DNA from 3 places in the Rahnella sp. RcJ3 genome. Region 1 is predicted to be linked to each of the others. Evidence: predicted binding sites of a transcription regulator. Region 1 holds the regulator's gene; each other region holds the start of a gene.
The links. The regulator Fur, encoded in region 1, represses iron uptake genes when iron is present. The targets are predictions, from matches to a motif close to ATAATAATGAGAACNACTATCAA.

Region 1 (7,006 bases):
ATGCCGAATCATCCGGGCAAACCGGAAATGGGCACCCGCGAAGTGCCGTTTACCCGTGAGATTTACATCGATCAGGCTGATTTCCGCGAAGAAGCCAACAAGCAGTACAAGCGTCTGGTGTTGGGCAAAGAAGTGCGCCTGCGTAATGCGTATGTGATCAAAGCAGAACGTATCGAGAAAGACGAGGAAGGGAATATCACCACTATCTTCTGTTCTTACGATATCGACACGCTGAGCAAAGATCCTGCCGATGGCCGCAAGGTGAAAGGCGTGATCCACTGGGTGTCCGCGTCTGAAGGCAAACCGGCTGAGTTCCGCCTGTATGACCGTCTGTTCAGCGTCGCAAACCCGGGCCAGGCGGAAGACTTCCTGACCACCATCAACCCGGATTCCCTGGTGATTTCCCACGGTTTCGTGGAGCCATCACTGGTGGCTGCACAGGCTGAAATCAGCCTGCAGTTTGAGCGTGAAGGTTACTTCTGTGCCGACAATCGCTACTCAAGTGCTGAACATCTGGTGTTTAACCGTACCGTTGGCCTGCGTGATACCTGGGAAAGCAAACCCGTCGCGTAAGCCCTCAGTATGAGGTAATAAAAACGCAGTTCAGGCTGCGTTTTTTTTCGCCTGTTATTCTTGTCAGAGATGCCTTTTGTTTTTCGTCGCGAATTAATGTATTTCCTATGCTTACTTTTAAAACGTTGTGCCACAGCCGTTCATATTGCTGAAACGTTTAAACTGTAAGATGATTTTGTTTAATCGTATGTTTTAATTATATATTATTATAGTCCATTGCTTTAATCCTTTCCTGCATACCTCTGTAATGCTTTTTCATCTTTATGTGCACTTTGTCATATTTCGATAATTAATGATTAATTACTCATTGATAATTCGCGTCGCGAAAAATACTCTTGATGTTGATTTAACCGGTTACGCCTCTGGCGACCGCTTTTTATACCCGTTTGGGTTTTGCTCGTTTTTTTAGTCAACATGAGGAATCTCTATGCACAAGCACCGTAACAGGGGCAGGGGATCGGCTTACCTGAAACCTGCCATGTATTCTCTCGCCGGCACCTTACTGGGTGGCGGAATGATGTTTTCACAAGAGACCAAAGCAGCCGGTTTTATTGATGATTCCACACTGACCGGCGGTGTGTACTACTGGCAGCGTGAACGTGACCGCAAGGACATGGATCCGGCGAGTGACCACTACAAAGACTATACAACCAACCTTTCGCATTCTACCGCTAACCTGAACCTCGATTTTTCTTCCGGCTATGCCTGGGACATGTTTGGTATTGATATCGCAGCCTTTACGGCGATTGAAATGGCCGAGAGCAGCGAGAGCGGCCATCCCAACGAAATCGCCTTTTCTAACAGCAACCGCGCCTACGACGAAGATTACTCCGGGGATAAAAGTGGGGTCAGTCTTTATAAGGCAGCCGGTAAATTCAAATATGGCGGATTCTGGGGGCACGCAGGGTATATTCAGCCTACCGGACAGACGCTGATCGCACCGCACTGGAGCTTTATGCCGGGTACGTATCGCGGTGCGGAAGCCGGTTATAAACACGATTTCGGTGACCCGGGTGAACTGAGTTTCTCCTATATGTGGGCTGATGAATATAAATCGCCGTGGCATCTGGAAATGGATGATTTCCGCCAGAATGACAAGAAAACCGGCGTTTCTTATATTCATTCGCTCGGTGCGAAATATGATTTTAAAAATGACTTCGTACTGGAAGGCGCATTTGGCCAGGCTGAAAGTTATGTCGATCAGTACTTTGCTAAGGCCTCGTACAAAATGGATCTGCTGGGCAATCCGCTGACCACCAGCTATCAGTTCTATGGTGCAGAAGACCGCATCAGTGACAAGAATGATCCGAACAGTCTGTATGACGGTCTGGCATGGTTGCAGGCACTGACCTTTGGCTATACCACCGGGCAGTTTAACTGGCGTCTGGAAGGGACGATGGTGAAAGCGGAAGGGAATCAGGGCTACTTCCTGCAGCGCATGACCCCGACTTATTCTTCCTCAAACGGCCGTCTTGATGTGTGGTGGGACAACCGCTCGGACTTCAACGCCAACGGTGAAAAAGCAGTATATGCAGGCGTATTGTATGATCTGGCGAAATGGGATTTACCGGGCTTCGCGGTCGGTGGTTCGTACGTCTATGCCTGGGATGCCAAACCGAGCACCAACGCCGCTTATGACCAGAGCCAGCGTCTGAAAGAAAGCGCATGGAGCCTGGATGCGCTGTACACCATTCAGGAAGGGCGCGCCAAAGGGACGTTGTTCAAACTGCATTACACCCAGTACGACAACCATTCGGACATACCGAGCTGGGGCGGCGGTTACGGCAACATTTTCCAGGATGAAAAAGACGTGAAATTCATCGTTATCGCTCCATTTACTATTTTCTGAGGTCGCTATGTCGATGAATAAATTACTGATGATCATGGTTTCGGCTGTTTTGCTGGCCGGTTGTGCACCCACCGCCGATCAGGCACAAATATCCCAAACGCGGGAAGATTACCGTGCCTGTATCAATACGTCAGAAGGCAATCCGGACAAACTGGCATCCTGCGAGGTGTTACTGAATAAACTGAAACAGGAAAAAGCCCACCAGCAATTTGCAGAACAGGAGACGGTGCGCGTGGTGGATTATCAGCGATGTCTGACGGCGCGTAAAACTGGCGACGGTCAGGCATATGCTGCTGATTGCGGGAAAATCTGGCAGGAAATAAAAACGAACAATTCACCTAAGCCGTGAATCTCAGCAGCGAAACATACCCCGGCTTGCCGGGGTTTTTTATGCCTGCTATCCGGGCTCAATCTGCGTCGATATCAGACATAAAAAAACCGCTTTTCAGCGGTTAATTTAGTCAAAGCCTGTGCAGATTACTGCGCAGGTTTATCGTTGTGCAAAGAGTCATCTTCGCGGCAATCGCCTGCTTCACAGTGGCCGTACAGATACAGGCTGTGGTTGGTGAGCTTGATACCGTGTTTCTTAGCAATCTCACGCTGACGACCTTCAATATATTCGTCACGGAATTCGATCACACGACCGCAATCCAGACAGATCAGGTGGTCGTGGTGATGTTGCTGGGTCAGTTCGAATACGGACTTGCCGCCTTCGAAGTTATGACGGGTGACAATACCGGCGTCGTCAAACTGGTTCAGAACGCGGTAAACCGTCGCCAGGCCAATTTCTTCACCCATATCAATCAGTTGCTTGTAAAGATCTTCCGCACTAACGTGATGACCTTCCGGCGCTTGCAGCACTTCCAGGATTTTGAGGCGCGGAAGCGTGACTTTTAAGCCGGCTTTCTTCAGTGCGGTGTTGTTGTCAGTCATGCGGATTCAGTCCTGTTACTATGTGCTAATCAAGTTGAGGCATGCAGCCTGTGGCATCGGCGGCACAAAATTATTCGTTTAGTCTCTTCGTTTAACGCAATGTGCCAATTCTCGTCAACGACAGCCTGTTAATAAAGATCACAAATTGCCGGTCACATTTGGAATGCAACGACTTGATCAATAGAAAAAACAGAGGAACTCAGTGTACCTTGATACGACCGAAAGTTACAATTTTGTAGCAGTTAAATTGTTAATTTCAGTAATAGTTTGGCCCTTCAATTGTAGAATAAATCCTCAGGGCCAACAGGGTTTTTAGCCAATAATTTCAGAAAGGCTAAGTTCTTCTGTGATCTGTTTCACCCAGGCATCAACACGTTCGCTGGTCAGTTCGGGCTGACGATCTTCGTCAATTGCCAGTCCTATGAAGTGCTTATCATCCGCCAGGCCTTTAGATGCTTCAAAGTGGTAACCTTCGGTAGGCCAATGTCCGACAATCACTGCGCCGCGTGGCTCAATGATATCGCGCACGGTGCCCAGCGCATCGCAGAAATATTCGGCGTAGTCTTCCTGGTCACCGCAACCAAACAGTGCCACCAGCTTACCTTCGAAATCTATCTCTTCCAGCGTTGGGAAAAAGTCGTCCCAGTCACACTGCGCTTCACCGTAATACCAGGTTGGAATGCCGATAAGCAAAATATCGAATTTTTCCAGATCCTCTTTGCTGCTCTTCGCAATGTCATGCACCTCTGCAACATCTTTACCCAATTGCTTCTGGATCATTTTTGCGATGTTTTCGGTGTTACCTGTATCGGATCCAAAGAAGATACCTACAACGGCCATAAGATTACCTAACCTCTTGTTCTCAATGAAGTGCTCTGCAACGCAGGCAATAATAATGCAGATGATAGCAAACTCGTGCGGCGGAGAATATGCTTCTGCTCGCCTTCTTAACTGGGAAATAAGTTTATCGGGCAATATTTTTATGTGTTATCGCCTTTGTGTGCTTTCACCTGCGGCGAATTAACCTCAGGCTTAATAAGGTCAAAAGCAAGTTTGAGAAATAAGTCGTCACAATACTAAATTTCGAGAACATTCCGCCGATAGATGATTCGGGAGCAATCTCAACATAATAAAGAAATCGATGCCCGGAGAGGTGTTCAAACATGTCCTGGGGCACTTGCCTGCTGGTTACCTGTCTTGATTCTCCGCATCCCCGTCAATCCTCAGGCCAGAAACAGACATGTTTCGAGAGAGGCATATCGTGCAGTTTTTAAAAAATATCACCATCAGGGCCGCTTTATTAACCATTCTTGGCATCTTTTGCGTCATGTGGGCAGGTGTTTCCCTTTACACCGTCACCTCACTGGACACACTGACCCAAAATACCAAAAATAGTACCGAGCTGGTCAACAATATGGCGCTGATCAATAAAGGAAATGATCAGTATTTTCGTACCGTGACGCGCCTGAGCCGCGCCGTGGCACAGCTTCAGGCCGATCCGTCAAAAGGTCCGGAAATTTTTGATACCGCCAAACAATCACTCAGCGGGCTGACGCAGGCTCTGGCCAGTTTTAAAGCGGCACCGCATCCGGGGCTGGAAGATTCCTCCGTGCAGGAATTAATCACCAGTTGGGAAAATCTGATCACGCAGGGCGTCACGCCATTGTTCGACGCAGCCCGCAGCAAAAATACGGAGTCCTATAACCAGCTAGCCAATTCCACCGTGCCTGCACTGAGCCGCAGCTTTGGCTCATCAATGGAAAAAGTCAGCGGTCAGATCGCTGTCGATTTTGATGCGGCACAACGGCAATCCACCCATCTGACGTCATTTAGCAAAGTGATTCTGCTGACGGCATTTGGTATCGGGCTGGTGATTTTATTGCTGACTGACCGTTATCTGGTGATGGCGCTGGTGAAGCCGCTGGATAAAATCCGCGGTCACTTCGCGGTGATCGCCAGCGGCGATCTGACGTTTTATCTGGAAGAATTCGGTAAAAACTGCGCCGGTAAGCTGATTCCGTTGCTGAACGAGATGCAGTTGAGCCTGGTCAATACCGTTCAGACCATCCGCAACTGCACCAATCACATCTATCAGGGCGCGTCAGAAATTTCAGCCGGGAACAACGATTTGTCTTCCCGTACGGAAGAACAGGCGTCGGCGCTGGAAGAAACCGCTGCCAGCATGGAAGAACTGACGGCTACCGTTAAACACAATGCCGATAACGCGCATCACGCCAGCCAGCTGGTGATGGAGGCTTCCACCACCGCGCAGAAGGGCGGCAACATCGTGGCAGACGTGGTCAGCACCATGAAAGATATCTCCGGCAGCTCGAAGAAAATTGCTGAAATCACTTCTGTGATTAACAGCATCGCTTTCCAGACCAACATTCTGGCGCTGAATGCTGCCGTCGAAGCGGCACGTGCGGGCGAGCAGGGGCGCGGTTTTGCAGTGGTTGCCAGCGAAGTGCGCAATCTTGCACAACGCAGTGCGCAGGCGGCGAAAGAAATCGAGCAGCTCATCAGCGAATCGGTTTCCCGCGTCGACAGCGGTTCGAAATTGGTTGAAAACGCCGGTCAGACGATGAATGAAGTGGTGCGCTCAATTACGCATGTCACTGACATCATGGCGGAAATCGCCTCTGCATCCGATGAGCAAAGCAAAGGAATCAGTCAGGTGGCGGTTGCCGTCACAGAAATGGACAGCGTCACACAGCAGAACGCCGCGCTGGTAGAACAGGCGTCGCAGGCTGCAGTATCACTGGAAGAGCAGGCTTCATTGCTGAACAATGCCGTTGCTACGTTCAAACTTAAAGATAGCGTGACGAGCGTCGGTTCACGTCCGGGGAAGTCAATTTCCGCACCGTTATTGCGTCCGGATACCAGCATGCTTTCGGCGAAAAGTGCTGAAAACTGGGAAACGTTCTGAGCAGGAAGACGTGAATTAATATGGAATAAGTAAGAAAAAACAAACGGGTAGCCTGAGAGGGTTACCCGCTTTTCAATCAGCCTTCATGACCGTTAAGATGCGACAGCAGCATCTCTTCAATCAATTCGCTACGACTGATATTGCGTTCTTCTGCCAGCTTATTGAGCATATCAACAGCATCGGCATTCATTTTCAGCTCCACACGACGCAGGCCGCTCGCTTTATCGCGGCGTAACTGGTTGCGCTTATTGATCCTGAGCTGTTCATCACGGGATAGCGGATTTGTTTTTGGACGCCCCGGACGACGGTCATCTGCGAACAGATCAATCGTCGTGCGATCCAGTTGTTCTTTTGCCATAGGTAGCGGTACAACCAGGGAAGTTTTTACATCGGAAAACCGCAAGCCGGTTCCTGACGAGCGTTTCACACATTTCGGGCTAAGAAACCCTGACCCAATTCACCTCCCGCGACTCACTGTGAGTAAACGGGGCGGCAAAATTATAGCGCGCAATCATACACTGGCGCACCAGGGGTTCACAACGCCTGATTACCCTGATTTCATGATAACTTCTTAAGTTGTGCAGACTTTTTGCACAATTTATCCCCAGGATGTTAAACCTCAGGCCGCATCGATGAAACGGTGCACCGCGCGCAGTACTGCATCGGGTTTTTCCGCGTGCACCCAATGACCGGCTCCCGCCACCACATGCGCTTTGGCCTGCGGA
Region 2 (7,006 bases), on a different contig from region 1:
ATCCGGATATCGAATTTGAATGTCAGATCGCCGAAGATCAGGATGTGATCGACCTGTTGCAGTCTGGCCGTGCCCATGTCGGCATGGTGGAAGTACAGGCGAGTTATCCGCCGGACATTGGTGTGGCGCGTTTACCGGAACAAACGGATATGTCGGTATTTTGCAGCCGTGAACATCCGCTGGCAAAAATCACCGATCTGCAACCGGAGCAGTTGCACACCTTCCGCCAGCTTTGCCTGCAGCCTTACAGCCGTCGTGAAATGCCGCGGGCGCGGGGTCAGATCTGGTCAGCGCCCAGTTATCTGATGTTGCTGGAAATGGCGGAACAGGGATTTGGCTGGGCGACACTGCCGCACTGGCTGGTGAAACAGTTCGGACATGACAAACTGGTCAGCCTGCCGATGCGCGGCTGGCCGAAGCAGATATCGGTGGATGCGGTCTGGAGTAAAAACAATCAGCCCGGTCCGGCGGGTTGGTGGTTCATCGACCAGCTGACTGCCCCGCCATCACCGGAAACTGATTTATTGCCCTGAGTTACGCTGCGCCAGCGATTTAGTCACTGAATTGAGCAGTTCAGGAATATCCATTTTTGGCAAAATGACTTCTATCCAGGCCATCTGCCGCCGTGCGGTGGCCTTTGCTATCGCTTCTTTCAGCGCCTGCGGCGAATCCGCCCGCGCACTGAAGACTTCTTTACCGCCGAAGGCCGCCGGGAACTGTGTCCAGTTCCACTGCGCGATGTCGTTGTAGCGCTGGGTTTCGCCGTGTATCGCCCGTTCGACGGTATAACCGTCATTGTTAATCACAAAAATAATCGGCGGCAGGCCATAACGGATGGCGGCACCTAATCCCTGCAAGGTGAGCTGTGCGGAGCCATCGCCAATCAGCAGCACGACACGGCGGTCCGGTACGGCAATCTGTACACCAAACGCGGCGGGCAGCGTGAAACCGATTGAGCCCCATAACGGCTGGACGACGAACTGGCAATCCTGCGGCAAATTCAGCGCCGCCGCGCCAAAACAGGCGGTGCCCTGCTCAGCGACCAGCACATCTCCCGGTTGCAGGAAATCCTGAATCTGTTGCCAGAAGGCATATTGCCCGAGGCTGTTATCGTGCGACAACGGCAATGCGTTGTGTTTAACAAGATAAGGCGTCCGGCCGGAAGCCAGTTCAGCGGTCAGGCGGTGCATCACGCTGACCGTTTTTTCGAGCGGCAGCTGATGGAAGATCTTATCGCCCACGCGGGCAAAAAAGGGCTGAAGGTCGATGCATTTTCCGGACGGAAGCTGCTGGGTAAAACCGGCGGTGATGGTGTCAGTAAATTTCACCCCGACCGTGATCACCACATCAGCCCCTTCAATCGCTTCTTTCGTTGACGGTGCGCTGGCGGCCCCCGAATAAGTGCCAGCAAAATGCGCCTGCTGCTCGTTGAATAAACCTTTACCCATCAGCAACGTTGAATGCGCCAGCGGCACTTCTTCCATCCACTGTTCCAGCGCCTTTTTAACCTTGAAGCGGTCTGCCAGAAAATCCGCCAGCAACGAAACACGGCTTGCGCCCCGCAACTGCTTTTCAGCGGCGGCAGTAAAAGCTTCCAGAGAAGAAGCCGAGAAAGGCGGCTGACGCGCAGGTAACGCATGCGCACGGGTACTGACCGGCAACGCGGCCACATCGCTGGGCAATAACAGGTAACCCGGCCGCGAGCTGTACATCACTTCTTCAATCACACGGTCGATTTCAGCCAGGGCATTTTCCGGTGTGAGGGAGGCCTGTGCCACGCTGACCGGAGCTGACATCCGCATGAAATGACAGAATTCGCCATCTCCCAGCGTGTGATGCAGCAGCTCACCTTTACGCTGAGACGTCAGTGCTGGCGCACCCACGATATGCACGACGGGCACATATTCCGCATAACTACCGGCAATGCCATTCAGTGCGCTCAGTTCGCCGACACCAAACGTCGTCAGCAACGCCGCAATACCTTTGGTACGGGCGTAACCATCTGCGCCATAGGCGGCATTTAATTCATTGGTACAGCCAACCCAGGTGATTTGCTGATGATTAATCACACTGTCGAGGAATTTCAGATTGTAATCGCCCGGCACGCCAAACAACTCGGAGATCCCGCTGAGTGATAAACGATCTAAGAGATAGTCACCTACTGTGTATTCATTAACCATGACGATCCTCTGTGAAAAATAAAGTAACCAGTTAATCCCACTAATATGAGTATTACTCCAAACCGGGGGACAGCACATTTATTATTCGAAATAAGGCATGGCAACGCAGAGTTACACCCCTGCACTGTGTTAATGCAGGGAAGCGGATTCAGCAGTAAAGGTAATAGGCAGGAAGAATAGTCACGGTAATCAACGATCCTGCGTACAAGGATTGTTCCGGATGTGATCTGATTAGCTGGAAATGCTTGTGAAAGCGCATACACTAAAATTGGTTTTTTATGACATTTATAACCTTCTGTTCACTTCTGAATTTATTATAAGGACTCACATGGTGTATCAAGCCAGTCCAACCCGTTACGAGAATATGGAATACCGTCGCTGTGGCCAGAGCGGTCTGAAACTGCCCGCCGTTTCCCTGGGTTTGTGGCATAACTTCGGCGATAACGCCCATTTTGAGAATGGCCGGAAACTGATCCGCCATGCTTTCGACCATGGGATCACCCATTTCGATCTGGCCAATAACTACGGCCCGCCTCCGGGTTCGGCAGAACAGCATTTCGGCCGCATCCTGCAGGAAGATTTATTGCCTTATCGCGATGAGCTGATTATTTCCTCCAAAGCCGGTTACACCATGTGGGACGGCCCGTACGGAGACTGGGGCTCGAAAAAATATCTGGTCGCCAGCCTGAATCAGAGTCTGAAACGCATGGGGCTGGAGTACGTGGATATTTTCTATCATCACCGTCCTGACCCTGATACACCGCTGGAAGAAACCATGGCCGCGCTGGATTTGATCGTGCGTCAGGGCAAAGCCCTGTACGTCGGTTTGTCGAATTATCCGGCAGAACGCGCCAAAAAAGCGTTTGAAATCCTGAAAGATCTTGGCACGCCTTGTCTGATCCATCAGCCGAAATATTCCATGTTCGAGCGCTGGGTTGAGGCTGATCTGCTGGATACGCTGGCGGATAACGGCGTCGGGTCTATCGCCTTCTCGCCACTGGCAGGCGGCGTGCTGACTGACCGTTATCTGGCGGGCATTCCTGAAGATTCCCGCGCAGCCAGCGGCAGTAAGTTCCTGACAGCAGATCAGCTGACGGAAGAGAAGCTGGCAAAAGTGCGTAAGCTGAATGATATTGCGCAGGCACGCGGTCAGAAGCTGTCGCAGATGGCGCTGGCGTGGGTTCTGCGCGGCGACCGCGTGACGTCCGTCCTGATTGGTGCCAGTAAAACCAGCCAGATCGACGATGCCGTGGGCATGGTCTCTCACCGTCATTTCAGCACAGAAGAACTGGCGGCGATCGAAGGGATTTTAGTGTAAGCGATTACCCTGCGGTATAAAAAACGCGCCTTTATGGAGGATTCGTAAGTAAACCGTTAAGGCGCGTAAATCATTCAAAACAGGATTGTAAGCAATAGTACCGGTGCCCTCTTCCCCTTATAACTGTCAGCATAAATTATAAGGAATCTGGGGCCACTCATGTTAAAGCCGGTACTTTTTGCCACATTGTTCTTTACCCTGCTCCCTGCGGCGGTACCCACCGTGCAGGCCAGCAGCTTCAGCCTGAATACGCCGGGCCTTTCTATCAATATCGGTGATCGCGACAGGCGGGGTTATTACTGGGACGGCTATGACTGGCGTAACCCAGGCTGGTGGAATGGTTACCGTGGTCACCACTATGGTGCACGCAGCCCGCGCGGCTATTACTGGGATGGTTATCGCTGGCGCGATCATGGCTGGTGGAACGAACGCCATCCGCCACGTCGTCCGATGCCGCCACCGCGTTATCATCACAGCGACCACGGACGTCCGCATTATGATCACGGCCGCGGGCCGGATCGGGGTCGCGGCCATGATGATCGCCGGGGCGGGCATGGCGATCACCGCCATTAATCAACGGAATAAAACAAAAACGGGACAGCGCAAACTGTCCCGTTTTTTATTATCTGTCGCTGGCGAAGGCGTTATTTCAACATACCTGTCAGCAGATAAAGGTTAAGGCTGACGACGATCAGCACGATGACCCGCCCCGCCCACTGCACGGTTTTAGTATTCACCATCTCGCCCATCAGGCTGCGGTTACCGGTAAAAGCCAGCAACGGCAGCAATGCCAGCGCAATCCCGAAGCTCAGCAATACCTGGCTCATCACCAAAATACGTGTGGCATCTAATCCCATCAGGATCACAATAAAAGACGGCATCATGGTCACCGTACGGCGAACCCACAGCGGAATGTAGAATTTCACGAACCCTTGCATCACTACCTGTCCGGCCAGCGTGCCGACAACTGTAGAAGATAAACCGGCTGCCACCAGACTCAGACCGAAGGTGGTCGCGGCAGCGTGGCCGAGCAACGGTTGCAGCGTCAGATAGGCTTCATCCAGCTCACTGATCCCGCTGTGTCCGCTGAAATGGAATGCCGCCGCAGCCGTCGCCATCATCGCCAGATTCACAAAACCGGCGATGGTCATGGCAATACCGACATCCAGCTTGGTGGCTGAATAACGCTGCGCTTTGGACGCCTTGCCGCCCCGCTGAGTCAGCGAAGAGTGCAGATAAATGACATGCGGCATAATGGTCGCGCCGAGCACACCCGCGGCTAGATACACCGAATCAGCGGTTGGCAGTGCGGGGATTAACATGCCTTTGCCCAGCGCCAGCATGCTTGGCTGCGAGAAGAACAATTCAACAATATAAGCCGCAGCAACAAACAACAGTAAACCGGCGATCACCAGTTCCAGCGGCTTTTGCCCGCGTTTTTGCAGCCCAAGGATAATAAAGGTGGCAATCCCGGTAAGTACTGCGCCCTGTAACAGGGAAACCCCGAGAAGCAATTTGAAGCCTATGGCGGCGCCAATAAATTCGGCCAGATCGGTGGCCATTGCGATAATCTCCGCCTGCACCCAGTAAGCCCAGACGGCCGGACGCGGGAAACGATCGCGGATATGTTCGGCCAGGTTTTTGCCGGTCGCGATACCGAGTTTGGCAGACAACAACTGGATCAACATCGCCATGACGTTGGCCCATACCACCACCCACAGCAACTGATAGCCATAAGAAGCACCGGCCTGAATATTCGTCGCAAAGTTGCCCGGATCGATATAACCAATGGCGGCGATAAAGGCCGGTCCCATCAGTGAAAGCTTCATCTTTCTGGACGCGCGGCCTGCAGATTCGGCCCGGCTGTTCAGCATAGTTAGTTAACCCTTACAATTATTACGCTTACATCAATGATATCTAATTGATAATGATTATCAAGTGCATTTGGAATGATCTGAGTGATTACTCTGATAGGCAGCAGCAGTAAGCGAGAAGGTAATAACTGAGGGGGTGATTCGCTCACCCGGCTTCAGAAAGCCAGACGCAGCGCACTTTCCTAAAACAGACATTAACGGGCCAGATTCAGAACGCATTACGGCACATGATAAAACTAGCACAGGAATGCTAATTGTGCTTAGTTTTATTAACATCTTGATTTTTTGTGTGATGGGCCGCGATTTGTTGCAATTCGTGTCTGTAATTTCTATATTTGCAATCGACTTCACGTTTTAAATGTACGCGTTACATAAAATGACCGTCGAAATATAGCCTGCCTCTAATTTGGAGCACCCATGTCCCGAATATTGCACTTTGTATTAGCGTTGGCCGTTGTCGCTGCACTCGCTTTACTGGTGAGCCGTGACCGGAAAAATATCCGTTTACGCTTCATCGTTCAGCTGTTGGTCATCGAAGTCTTGTTAGCCTACTTCTTCCTGAATTCTTCTGTTGGTTTAGGTTTTGTGAAAGGCTTCTCAGACTTGTTTGAAAAATTATTAGGATTCGCTGCGGAAGGGACCGGCTTCGTATTTGGAGGCATGAGCGATAAAGGATTAGCGTTCTTCTTCTTGAAAGTCTTGTGTCCGATCGTGTTTATTTCTGCGTTGATCGGTATTTTACAACACATTCGTGTACTGCCTTTCGTCATCCGTATTATCGGTACGGTTCTGTCGAAAATTAATGGCATGGGAAAACTGGAATCTTTCAACGCCATCAGCTCCCTGATTTTGGGTCAGTCAGAAAACTTTATCGCGTATAAAGATATTCTGAGCAAAATGTCTGAAAAACGTATGTACACCATGGCTGCCACAGCAATGTCGACGGTTTCTATGTCGATTGTGGGTGCGTACATGACCATGCTGGAACCGCGCTTTGTTGTTGCTGCGCTGGTGCTCAACATGTTCAGTACCTTCATCGTACTGTCGTTGATCAACCCTTATAAGGTTGATTCAGAAGAAGACCTGCAAATCGGTAATACGCACCAGGGTCAGAGCTTCTTTGAAATGCTGGGTGAATACATCCTGGCAGGCTTCAAAGTGGCTATCATCGTTGCAGCCATGTTGATTGGTTTCATCGCACTGATTTCATGCCTGAATGCGTTGTTCGACGTGGTATTCGGTATCACCTTCCAGGGCGTGCTGGGTTATGTCTTCTATCCATTCGCGTGGATGATGGGCGTACCAAGTCACGAAGCCTTGCAGGTAGGCAGCATCATGGCAACCAAACTGGTTTCCAATGAATTCGTTGCGATGTTGGATCTGCAGAAAGTAGCAACCGAACTTTCACCACGCGGCGTGGGCATCCTGTCCGTGTTCCTGGTGTCTTTCGCAAACTTCTCTTCCATCGGTATCGTTGCCGGCGCTATCAAAGGCCTGAACGAACATCAGGGCAACGTGGTTTCACGCTTCGGCCTGAAACTGCTGTACGGCTCAACGCTGGTCAGCGTGTTGTCTGCTTCTATCGCGGGTCTGGTACTGGCGTAAGTAAGCAAATACAGAACGACGAGAAAGGC
Region 3 (7,006 bases), on a different contig from region 1:
GCCAGTTTCTGTTCAAAAACGGCCACCGTCGGATTGGCGAAACGGCTGTAAATATAACCCGGTTCTTCACCACTGAAACGGCGTACGCCGCTGTCAAAATCCGGATATGAAAATGCCGATGCGGCGGTGATAGGTGTCGCAATCGCGCCGGTCAGGGCATCGGGCTGCTGTCCGCCATGAACGGCGAGCGTACGCATCCCTAAAGAACGTGAAGTGTTCAGTTTTTTCATCTTGGAATCCTGTCGATAGTAGGCAGAAATTATATCAACACTGGAGAAAGGTAGCTTTTTCAGCTTAAGAACATTTTCGGCGCAAACCCGATAGCCTGGTTATAAAGACTATAGCGTGCGCCGGCGTCAATAAAGGGGGATCAGGCTTCGATATCTTGCGGGAAGGTTTGCGACCAGGCTTCGAAACCGCCGTCAACGCTGTAGACCGATTCGAAACCCTGAGAAATCAAAAATTGCGCGGCACCGCGGCTGCTGATGCCGTGATAACACATCACCAGTACCGGTGTTTTGGCATCGGCATGCTGGATAAACGCAGGCAGGCTGTCGTTGCTCAGGTGATAAGCGCCAGGTGCATGTGCTGCGCCGAAGCTTTGCGGGTCACGAATATCGACCATCACGGCTTCGCCTGAGGTCAGGCGGGAATGTGCTTGTTCAACGCTGATTGCTTCAAATTGTTCCATTCTGGTCTTGCCTCATAAAAGGTTATGCCGCCATTCTACCCAATAATTGCACAACTAAGACCAGACGAAATACAGGGATAAAGGCTAAACCAGGATCACCTGCACGCCTTTCTGACGTAATTGCCCGATGATTTCATCATTCGCTTCTTTGCCGGTGATCAGCACATCGATTTGTTCGGTGCGGCTGAACAGCATGCCCGCGCGCTGGCCGATTTTGCTGCTGTCGACCAGTACCGCCAAATTCCCAACATAATTCAACATCTTCTGCTCGGCCATCGCGGTCAGCATATCGGTTTTGTACAGGCCATCGGCGGTCAGCCCCGCGCCGCTGGTGAACATCCAGTGCCCGGCATACAGGCTGGCATCGCCGTCTTGTGGTGCCAGCGTAATTGACTGACTTTTATTGTACTGACCGCCCATGATCACCACGCTGTCGTGCTCCTGTTCAATCAGATAATTGGCCAGCGGCAGATAATTGGTAATGACCTGAATATCTTTTCCGCACATTTCACGGCCGAGCAGAAACGCCGTCGAACCGCAGTTTATCACCACGCTTTCACCCGGCTGGCACAGTTCGGATGCCGCTTTGGCGATGCGCATTTTCTCGTTGAGATTGTGCGTCTGATGGATATTCAGCGGTGTCCAGTTCTGGCGTGGCTGATTCACGGCTTCAGCGCCATTGCGCACTTTCCGCAATTTGCCCAGTTCGTTGAGCTTGGTGATGTCACGACGCGCCGTAGCGGGTGAAATATCAAACTGATCAATCACATCAGCGACGGAAATCTGCCCCTGACGTTGCAGCAGATCGAGAATAGCATTGTGGCGTTGTGGCTCAGTCATGGTGGCTCCGCAGGTAAATAGGTGATTACCGCGTGATTATAAACGAGCAGTAATGGCAATTACATGGTTTATAAAAAAGCGGAGTCTGCTGCCTCCGCCTGTTCATAACATACTTTATAAGAAAGACTTGAATGGCAGATCAGTCTCTGTCGTAAAGCAGTCGTCAAAGCCACGCGGATAGTGATACTCGAAGTTATCCTTATCATCCGGATACGTGAATTTACCGCCGACCTGCCAGATAAACGGCTTGAAGCCGTATTTCAGGCGATCTTTTTTCATCTCCCACAGCACGCGGATTTCCTGCGGATCGGCCTGGAAATTCGACCAGATATCATGGTGGAACGGAATAACGACTTTGGTGTTGAGGGATTCCGCCATGCGCAGCATATCGACGCTGGTCATTTTGTCGGTCACACCACGCGGGTTTTCGCCATAAGAGCCGAGCGCCACGTCTATCTGATATTCGTTACCGTGTTTGGCGTAGTAGTTGGAATAGTGCGAATCGCCGCTGTGATACAGGTTACCGCCCGGCGTTTTGAACAAATAATTCACCGCGCGCTGATCCATCATATCCGGCAATACCCCTGCGGCTTTCTGGTCTGCGGGCAGGGTGATCAGCACCGTGCGGTCGAAAGAATCCAGTGCGTGAATTTCCACGTCTTTGATCCTCACCACTTTGCCCGGCGTCATCACGATGCAACGACTGGCGGGCACGCCCCAGCTCATCCACAAATCCACACAGGTTTGCGGGCCGATAAAGGGCACGTCAGCAGCACAGTTTTGCATGACAGCGGCGGCCACGTTCACATCGATATGATCGTTATGATCGTGGGTGGATAACACCGCGTCGATCTCCCTGATCGCAAAGGGATCGAGCACAAACGGTGTGGTGCGCAGATTCGGCTGGAGCTTCTTTACACCGGCCATGCGCTGCATCTGGTGGCCGGTTTTCATCAGCGGGCTGCTGTGATTTTGCTTGCCGACGCCACACCAGAAATCGACACAAATATTCGCGCCGCCCTCAGACTTCAGCCAGATCCCCGTACAGCCCAGCCACCACATGGCAAAGGTGCCCGGCGCGACCTTTTCCTGCTCGATCTCTTCGTTTAACCAGGTGCCCCATTCCGGGAAAGTGCTGAGGATCCAGGATTCGCGGCTGATCGTTTCTACTTTGCTCATAGTATTCCCTCATCTGAGTTGGCTTTGAAATAGAGTCACAATAAATCATTTAGTGATTATATATGATTTGTTTGTGAGAAGTTATCATCGAAAATTCATAATGACAATGATTATAAACGAGCGATTTTTAGCATTAAGCAGGGGGTGACAAAGGAGGATGGGAGGATTTCAGGCGGTTTTCACATGCCTTTTTTTGTAGTATATGGCTGATATTTATCATAAAAACAGAGTGATTTAGTTTGTTAGCTCATTCTGCCGATGACGATATCTTGCGAGACTGCTCACAAATAATCATTGCGAATCTTTATTTGATTCGATGTGAGCATTAGAGTGCGTTTGTCCCTCACTTTTTAGCGCAGCGGTTATGTTCAAGTGCGTTGAAGAGATCAAACAAGGTCAGACGGAGAGTCTTATGGAATTCCTCTACACCATCTTCACCGTATTTTTTAATCAGGTAATGACTAACGCGCCGTTGCTGCTGGGTATTGTGACCATGCTCGGTTACATCCTGCTCAGGAAGAGCGCGACGGTGATTATCAAGGGCACCATCAAAACCATTATCGGCTTTATGTTACTGCAGGCGGGGTCCGGCATTCTGACCGGTACCTTCAAACCGGTGGTGGCAAAACTTTCAGAAGTGTATGGCATTAACGGTGCAATATCAGATACCTATGCCTCAATGATGGCCACGGTGGAGCGCATGGGCGAGGCCTATAGCTGGGTCGGTTACGCGGTGCTGATCGCCCTGGCGCTGAATATCCTGATGGTGGTATTTCGCCGCATTACCGGCATTCGCACCATCATGCTGACCGGCCATATCATGTTCCAGCAGGCGGGGCTGATTGCGGTGTTCTTCTTCATCATGGGCTATCCGATGTGGACCACCATCTGGTCAACCGCAATTCTGGTATCCCTGTACTGGGGAATTACCTCGAACATGATGTACAAACCGACGCAGGCCGTGACCGAAAACAGCGGCTTCTCGATTGGTCACCAGCAGCAATTTGCCTCGTGGATCGCTTATAAAATCGCGCCGTATCTCGGCAAGAAAGAAGACAGTGTTGAAGATCTCAAACTGCCGGGCTGGCTGAATATTTTCCATGACAATATCGTGTCTACCGCCATCGTGATGACCGTGTTCTTCGGCATCATTCTGTGTTCCTTCGGCCTCGACACCCTGCAGCAAATGGCCGGAAAAACCCACTGGACGATTTACATCCTGCAAACCGGTCTGATGTTTGCAGTGGCGATTTTCATCATTATTCAGGGCGTGCGTATGTTCGTTGCTGAACTGACCGAAGCCTTTAACGGCATCTCCCAACGCCTGATCCCGGGTGCCGTGCTGGCCATCGACTGCGCGGCTATTTACAGCTTTGCGCCGAACGCCGTGGTCTGGGGCTTTATGTGGGGCACCATCGGCCAGCTGATTGCTGTCGCCATTCTGTTTGGCATGGGCTCTTCCATCATGATCATCCCCGGCTTTATCCCGATGTTCTTCTCTAACGCCACCATCGGCGTGTTTGCCAATCACTTCGGCGGCTGGCGCGCGGCGCTGAAAATCTGTCTGGTAATGGGGATGATCGAAATCTTCGGCTGCGTCTGGGCCATCAAACTCACCGGCCTGAGCGCCTGGATGGGCATGGCAGACTGGTCGATTCTGGCACCGCCAATGGTGCAGGGCTTCTTCAGCATCGGTATGGCCTTTATGGGCGTCATTGCGGTGATTGTGCTGCTCTACATGTTCTTCGCGGGTCGCGCATTGCGGGCCGAAGAAGATGCTGAAAAACAGGCGCTTAATCAGTCCGTTTCTCACTAATGACTGTTCACTAATGACTTCTCACAAATAACTTCTCACCAAACAAAGAGGTTCCCATGACAGTACGAATTCTGGCGGTATGCGGTTGCGGGCAAGGCAGTTCGATGATCATGAAGATGAAAATCGGCCAGTTTCTGACGCAGGAAGGCGTGGATCACACCATGAATAGCTGCGCGGTGGGGGAATACAAATCCGAGCTGAGCGGGGCTGACATTATTGTCGCCTCCACGCACGTGGCGGATGAAATCACCGTCAGCGGCAACAAATACGTGGTCGGCGTGCGCAACATGCTGTCGGCGGCGGACTTCGGTCCGAAAGTGATGGAAGTGATTAACGCGCACTTTTCCGCAGACCTGAAAAAGTAAGGAGCGATGTATGAAACTGCGAGATTCGCTGGCTGAAAACAACTCGATTCGCCTCAACGCAGAAGCAGAAACCTGGCAGGGCGCAGTGAAAATTGGCGTCGATATGCTGGTAGAAGCCGGAGTGGTAGAGCCGCGTTATTACCAGGCGATTCTGGACGGCGTCGAACGTTTCGGGCCGTATTTCGTGATCGCGCCCGGGCTTGCCATGCCGCATGGCCGTCCGGAAGAAGGTGTGCTGAAAACCGGTTTTGCGCTGGTGACGCTGAAAAAACCGCTGGTGTTCAATCATGAAGATAACGATCCGGTGGATATCCTCATCACGCTGGCGGCGGTGGATGCCAATGCGCATCAGGAAATCGGCATCATGCAGGTGGTGAACCTGTTTGATGATGAAGCCAATTTTGACCGCCTGCGTGCCTGCACCACGGCGCAACAGGTGCTGGATCTGATCGACCTGACCTCCGCCACGGCGGTTCACTAATTCGTTAGCAGAGAAGGAATATATTATGTCTCATTCATTACCGATGTTGCAGGTGGCGCTGGATAACCAGTCGATGGACGACGCTTACAAAACCACGCGTCTGATCGCCAGCGAAGTCGACATTATCGAAGTCGGCACTATTTTGTGTGTCGCAGAAGGTGTGCGCGCGGTGCGTGACCTTAAGGCGCTGTATCCGGAAAAAATTGTGCTGGCCGATGCCAAAATCGCCGATGCCGGAAAAATCCTCTCGCGCATGTGTTTCGAAGCCCATGCTGACTGGGTGACGGTGATTTGCTGTGCCGACATCAACACCACCAAAGGTGCGCTGGAAGTGGCGAAAGAATTTAACGGCGACGTGCAGATTGAGCTGACCGGTTACTGGACGTGGGAACAGGCGCAGGAATGGCACGACGCAGGCATCGGGCAGGTGGTTTATCACCGCAGCCGCGACGCGCAGGCCGCCGGGGTGGCGTGGAGCGATGCCGATATCTCGGCGATTAAACGCCTTTCCGCCATGGGTTTTAAAGTGACCATTACCGGCGGACTGGCGCTGGAAGATTTGCCGCTATTTAAAGACATTCCGGTGCACGTCTTTATCGCCGGACGTAGTATCCGCGACGCCAAAGATCCGGTTGACGCAGCACGTCAGTTCAAAAAATCCATTCGCCAGCTCTGGGGCTAAGGAACACCGAATGATGCATAAAGCCGTTCCACTCGGTATCTATGAAAAAGCCCTGCCTGCGGGCGAAGACTGGCTGATGCGCCTGACACTGGCGAAAGAGCTGGGCTTCGATTTCGTTGAAATGTCGGTGGATGAAACCGACAACCGGCTGGCGCGGCTGGACTGGTCACGCGAGCAACGTTTGCGGGTAGTTGATGCAATATCGCGCACCGGCATCCGCATTCCGTCCATGTGCCTGAGCGCGCACCGGCGGTTCCCGCTTGGTGCAGAAGATGATGAAACCCGCAATCAGGGTCTGGAAATCATGCGCAAGGCCATCGTGCTGGCGCAGGATCTCGGCATTCGCGTGATCCAGCTTGCCGGTTATGACGTGTATTACCAGCAGGCCAATGAAAATACCCGCGAGCGTTTTCGCGATGGCTTGCAGGAGTCCGTCGAAATGGCCAGTCGTGCGCAGGTCACGCTGGCGATGGAAATCATGGATTACCCGCTGATGAATTCGATCAGCAAAGCGCTGGGTTACAGTCATTACCTGAACAATCCGTGGTTCCAGCTTTATCCGGATATCGGCAATTTATCGGCATGGGATAACGACGTGCAGATGGAACTGGCAAGCGGCGCAGGGCATATCGTCGCTGTGCATGTTAAAGACACACAGCCCGGCGTATTCAAAAACGTCCCCTTTGGCAACGGCGTGGTGGAGTTCGAGCGTTGCTTTGCCACGCTGCAAAAAAGCGGTTATCGCGGGCCGTACCTGATCGAAATGTGGAGCGAAACCGCCGCCGATCCGATGCAGGAAGTGCGCAACGCCCGCGCCTGGGTGGTCGATAAAATGCAGAAAGCCGGGCTTAACATGGAGGAAACCCGATGACGGATGCACTGAAACAACGCGTATTTGAAGCCAACATGGCGCTGCCCGCTTTTGGTCTGGTGACCTTCACGTGGGGGAATG

Region 2: the regulator Fur is predicted to act here: its motif matches at 5,420-5,442, upstream of DXU84_RS03755 (Nramp family divalent metal transporter).
Region 3: the regulator Fur is predicted to act here: its motif matches at 2,805-2,827, upstream of ulaG (L-ascorbate 6-phosphate lactonase).

Annotation. Positions count from the first base shown of each region.
Region 1 is NZ_QSNX01000001.1:292,057-299,062, forward strand. It holds gene glnS (glutamine--tRNA ligase) at 1-573, shown strand, start outside; gene DXU84_RS01360 (OprD family outer membrane porin) at 1,052-2,422, shown strand; gene chiQ (ChiQ/YbfN family lipoprotein) at 2,436-2,771, shown strand; gene fur (ferric iron uptake transcriptional regulator) at 2,900-3,355, opposite strand; gene fldA (flavodoxin FldA) at 3,668-4,195, opposite strand; gene DXU84_RS01380 (methyl-accepting chemotaxis protein) at 4,617-6,281, shown strand; gene ybfE (LexA regulated protein) at 6,358-6,639, opposite strand; gene ybfF (esterase) at 6,901-7,006, opposite strand, start outside.
Region 2 is NZ_QSNX01000002.1:238,502-245,507, reverse strand. It holds gene DXU84_RS03775 (LysR family transcriptional regulator) at 1-533, shown strand, start outside; gene DXU84_RS03770 (alpha-keto acid decarboxylase family protein) at 522-2,180, opposite strand; gene mgrA (L-glyceraldehyde 3-phosphate reductase) at 2,509-3,498, shown strand; gene DXU84_RS03760 (DUF2502 domain-containing protein) at 3,658-4,071, shown strand; gene DXU84_RS03755 (Nramp family divalent metal transporter) at 4,143-5,372, opposite strand; gene DXU84_RS03750 (NupC/NupG family nucleoside CNT transporter) at 5,790-6,977, shown strand.
Region 3 is NZ_QSNX01000014.1:18,405-25,410, forward strand. It holds gene DXU84_RS17895 (PLP-dependent aspartate aminotransferase family protein) at 1-230, opposite strand, end outside; gene glpE (thiosulfate sulfurtransferase GlpE) at 371-691, opposite strand; gene ulaR (HTH-type transcriptional regulator UlaR) at 776-1,531, opposite strand; gene ulaG (L-ascorbate 6-phosphate lactonase) at 1,646-2,710, opposite strand; gene ulaA (PTS ascorbate transporter subunit IIC) at 3,123-4,526, shown strand; gene ulaB (PTS ascorbate transporter subunit IIB) at 4,583-4,891, shown strand; gene ulaC (PTS ascorbate transporter subunit IIA) at 4,902-5,372, shown strand; gene DXU84_RS17930 (3-keto-L-gulonate-6-phosphate decarboxylase UlaD) at 5,398-6,054, shown strand; gene DXU84_RS17935 (L-ribulose-5-phosphate 3-epimerase) at 6,065-6,925, shown strand; gene DXU84_RS17940 (L-ribulose-5-phosphate 4-epimerase) at 6,922-7,006, shown strand, end outside.